Regions from separate parts of the Variovorax sp. GW821-FHT06D12 genome, predicted to be linked through region 2. Evidence: predicted binding sites of a transcription regulator. Region 2 holds the regulator's gene; the other holds the start of a gene.
What was found. The regulator HrcA, encoded in region 2, represses chaperone genes, less so after heat shock. The targets are predictions, from matches to a motif close to TTAGCACTCNNNNNNNNNGAGTGCTAA.

Region 1: AC07SQ_RS17045 (co-chaperone GroES) is a predicted target of HrcA. The motif match lies at 1,361-1,387, and genes of this name have one in related genera.

What each region holds. Positions count from the first base shown of each region.
Region 1 is NZ_JBWKRI010000005.1:159,235-161,627, reverse strand. Features, by position in the region: gene groL (chaperonin GroEL) at 1-928, opposite strand, end outside; gene AC07SQ_RS17045 (co-chaperone GroES) at 984-1,274, opposite strand; gene AC07SQ_RS17040 (cupredoxin domain-containing protein) at 1,652-2,143, shown strand; gene AC07SQ_RS17035 (copper-transporting P-type ATPase) at 2,299-2,393, shown strand, end outside.
Region 2 is NZ_JBWKRI010000002.1:417,412-419,804, forward strand. Features, by position in the region: gene AC07SQ_RS08390 (hypothetical protein) at 1-602, opposite strand, end outside; tRNA gene AC07SQ_RS08395 (tRNA-Ile) at 827-903, opposite strand; gene hrcA (heat-inducible transcriptional repressor HrcA) at 939-1,946, opposite strand; gene AC07SQ_RS08405 (recombinase family protein) at 1,997-2,393, opposite strand, start outside.

The sequences.
Region 1 (2,393 bases), on a different contig from region 2:
CGAGCGTCAGGCCCACTTCTTCAGCGATGACCTTGCCGCCCGTCAGGATGGCGATGTCTTCCAGCATGGCCTTGCGGCGGTCGCCGAAGCCAGGAGCCTTCACAGCCACGACCTTCAGGATGCCGCGGATCGTGTTCACGACCAGCGTCGCCAGGGCTTCGCCCTCGACTTCTTCGGCAATGATCAGCAGCGGACGGCCCGCCTTGGCGACTTGCTCCAGCACCGGCAGCAGGTCACGGATGTTGCTGATCTTCTTGTCGAACAGCAGCACGAAGGGGTTGTCCAACAGCGCCGATTGCTTCTCGGGGTTGTTGATGAAGTAGGGCGACAGGTAGCCGCGGTCGAACTGCATGCCTTCGACGACGTCGAGTTCGCTGTCCAGCGACTTGCCGTCTTCCACGGTGATCACGCCTTCCTTGCCGACCTTGTCCATCGCGTCAGCGATGAGCTTGCCGATGGTTTCGTCGCTGTTGGCCGAGATGGAGCCGACTTGCGCGATTTCCTTCGAGGTGGTGGTGGGCTTGGAAGCCTTCTTCAGCTCGGCGACCAGGGCCGTGACAGCCTTGTCGATGCCGCGCTTCAGGTCCATCGGGTTCATGCCGGCAGCCACCAGCTTGAAACCTTCGCGAACGATGGCTTGTGCCAGGACCGTGGCGGTCGTGGTGCCGTCGCCAGCGTTGTCGCTGGTCTTGGAGGCCACTTCCTTCACGAGCTGGGCGCCCATGTTCTGCAGCTTGTCCTTGAGTTCGATTTCCTTGGCCACGGACACACCGTCCTTGGTCACGGTGGGGGCGCCGAACGAACGCTCGAGCACCACGTTGCGGCCCTTGGGGCCCAGGGTCACTTTGACTGCGTTGGCCAGGATGTTGACACCCTCGACCATGCGTGCGCGGGCTTCGCCGCCGAAGACTACGTCTTTTGCTGCCATGATGAATTAACTCCGAATGGATTGAATTTGGATGGGATCGAAAGGAGGAGAAGAATTACTTCTCGACGACTGCGAACAGGTCGTCTTCCTTCATCACGAGCAGTTCGTCGCCATCGACCTTGACGGTCTGGCCGCTGTACTTGCCGAACAGGACGCGGTCGCCAACCTTGACGGTCAGTGCGGCCAGTTCGCCCTTGTCGTTGCGCTTGCCCGGGCCCACGGCCAGGACTTCACCCTGATCGGGCTTTTCGGCGGCTGCGTCGGGGATGACGATGCCGGAGGCGGTCTTGGTTTCGCTGTCAACACGCTTGACGATCACGCGATCGGCCAAAGGACGAAGTTTCATTGCATCTCCTGGAAGGGTAAGAAACGGGTTTGTTTGTGGTCGGGCGCCGGAGAAACCGGCGACCTGTCGACTGGATGGGAGGGCTGTTAGCACTCGTCAGCAGCGAGTGCTAATCATAAGGGCATTCGATGACCTTTCAAGGGCGGCGCCCTTGCCGCCGTTTGGCACCGCCGTGCTTTTCCGGGGAAACACCGGGTGGCCGGGTGCCTTCCGCCGGGAAGCTTTGAGATATTTTGCCCGGGCAAAATAAGGCCGTGCCCATGTCGCCGATGCACGGAGGTCGCGCGCGCAGATTGCTTTTTTGTAATCCGGGTGATCGGTGGTGGACGGGCTTGGCTTCCTAGAGTCGCGGCATCCCGGCAATCTCCAAGGACACCATGACACACACCTTCCGCAACACCGTTTTCGCCGCAGGAGCCGCACTGGCCGCTGCCGGCGCCTTTGCCTCGGGCACCCATGCCGGTGGCCACGGCCACGATGCCGAGGCCGCCGTCGGCAAGCCTGGCGTGGCCGCCAAGGTGACGCGCACGGTCCAGGTCGACATGACGGACTCGATGCGCTTCACGCCGGCGGACATCAAGGTCAAGCAGGGGGAGACGGTGCGCTTCGTCGTCAAGAACTCCGGCGTCCTGAAGCACGAGCTCGTGCTCGGGACCGAGAAGGCGCTGCTGGCGCACTACGAGGCCATGAAGAAGAATCCCGAGATGGAGCACGCCGATCCGAACATGGTCACGCTGGCCGCGGGCAAGACCGGCGAGATCGTCTGGCAGTTCACCCAGGCCGGCAAGGTCGACTTCGGCTGCCTGCAGCCGGGCCACTACGACGCCGGCATGAAGGGCGCGGTGCTGGTGGGCAAGGCCGGCAAGTGAGCGTCCTGCGCACGCGTCTTTCATGCGCCGGTTGCCATGCAGGCGCTTTTTCTTCCAGGGTATCGCGCGACAGGGCTTGACCTTCACATCGTGTCAACCTGGACACTGATCGCTTCCCCCTCAAGGGCTTCCCCCTTTCCTGTCGGAGAACGCGAATGAACGACACGTCCACCAGGCACGCAGGACACCCCCACGGTCATCACGACCACCACGATCACCACGCATCGCACGGGCATGCGCCCGCGGACCC
Region 2 (2,393 bases):
GTTCGGTGGAAACCGTTGTGCAGCAGGTACTTGCCGTTGTATCGCACCACGTGCACCAATGGCAGGCTGATATTGAATCCGACACCAGCGTGGTTAGGCGATAGCATCCCGGCCGTCGTAGCTTTCCAGTTCAAGCTACGAGAACTGATCAGCAAAGAATTTGCTCCCGGCGTGACCTGATAGGGCTCGATAGGCGCGTTGCTGGGCAAGCACGCATCAATCAATTCATCGAGCGTCGGCGGCGCGGAGAACGGCGCGCAGTGATGGGAAGACCGGCTCGCATCAACGTGAAACTGGAATGCGAGGAGGGGTCTTATTTCGACCAGTTCGAATCGGCACTGCGCAATCATCCCCATCCAAGGCTGAAGCCAAGGTTGCGCATACAAGGCTGCTATGCGCGGGGTATGGCTTGCCGGGATCGGCTGGACGGTCGGGTGTCCAGCCTGCGGCGTTGGCACCCCAAGCTTGGCCACCGCTGAACGCCAGTCTGCGATCAATACGGAATCGTCAGCGCCTGGAGGCGGCACACAATGGGTACGCAGATAGGCGACGGCAGATGGCTCGTCCATGAAACCGACCAATGATTTTCCTGGTGTTGGCATATGAGCTATTTGTTAAACATGGTTTCCTGCGACCACTACCATGCATTGTAGGGATACTGCTTTCCTTCCATGTCTTTTCATACAGTGCCGCATAGTCGGCTGGTGGCTCCGCAAAATGCCACCCTGCAACAACTGATATCGTCTGCGTGTCCAGGTCGGGGCCTTCACAGGCGCCTACACGAAAAAGCCTGCTATCTTTTGGATAGCAGGCTTTTCTTATTTGGTGGTAGGCCGTGAGTGGCTTGAACACTCGACCAACGGATTATGAGTCCGCTGCTCTAACCAACTGAGCTAACGGCCCACGCGGGCCCGATTCTATGCGCCGCGCGCAGCCGCTTACTTGCGGTGGCTCAGCGCGTTGCTCACCAGCCGCGACGTGATGTCGACGATCTGGATCATGCGGTCGTACGGCATGCGGGTCGGGCCGATCACGCCCAGCGTGCCGACCACCTGGCCGTCCACCTCGTAATTGGCGCTGACGATCGACAGCTCCTCGAAGGGCACGACCTGGCTTTCACCACCGATGAAGATGCGCACGCCCTCGGCCTTGCTCGACACGTCGAGCAGCCGCATCAGCTGCGCCTTCTCTTCAAAAAGATCGAAGGCACGCCGCAGCTGCCCCATGTCACTGGAAAAATCGGTCACCGACAGCAGGTTGCGCTCGCCGGAAATCACGACGTCGTCGGCCTGCGCATCGGTGAGCACTTCGGAGCTGACCTGCACCGCGGCCTGCATCAGCGCGGCGATTTCACCGCGCAGCTTCTCGACTTCGGACTGCAGCCGGTCGCGCACCTGCTCGATCGTCAGGCCGGCGAAGTGCGCGTTGATGTAGTTCGAGGCCTCCACCAGCTGCGACTGCGAGTAGTCGGACTCCGGAAAGATCACGCGGTTCTGCACGTCGCCGTCGGGCGACACGATGATCACCAGCAGCCGCCGCTCCGACAGGCGCAAGAATTCGATCTGCTTGAACACCGAGACGCGCCGCGGCGCCATCACGACGCCCACGAACTGCGACAGGTTCGACAACAGGTGTGCGGCGTTGGCGATCACCTTCTGCGGCTGGTCGGCCGCCAGGCTTGGCGTGCTCATCTGCTCGCGCTGCGCGGTCAGCATGGTGTCGACGAAGAGCCGGTAGCCGCGCGTGGTCGGCACGCGTCCGGCCGAGGTGTGGGGGCTGGCAATGAGCCCCAGCGCCTCGAGGTCGGACATGACGTTGCGGATGGTCGCGGGCGAGAGATCCAGCCCCGCCGAACGCGAGAGCGTGCGTGATCCGACGGGTTGCCCATCGGCGATGTAACGCTCGACCAGCGTCTTCAACAGCAACTTGGCACGGTCGTCCAGCATTGCAAGATTTTAGTGTTGTACTTTGAAAAATTCGGTCGGAAGCGCCGAGCCTAGCTCAACCTGCGATACCGCCGCCCGCCCCACGCACGCCTCGTCACCCCATCCCTCACAAGCGCAGACCGGACCGCCGTAGGCGATACCCCGAACATCTGCGCAATCTCCCCCAGCGTAAAACCCTCCCGGTACAGGATCGCCGCAACACGCGCATCCTCCCCGGTCACCAACGGCTGACGGCCAAACAGCACCCCACGTGCTCGAGCAGCCACCCTCCCCGCCTCGCAACGCTCCCGAATCAGACTCCGCTCGAACTGAGCGAACGCCGCGATCATCTGCAAGGCGAGTTCGCCGAAGGAATGCGAAGTGTCTATCGGCTCAGTGAGCGACCTGAAGCCACAACCTCGGAGCTTCAGCACATCCATTACCCGTAAGACCTCCTGCATCGATCGC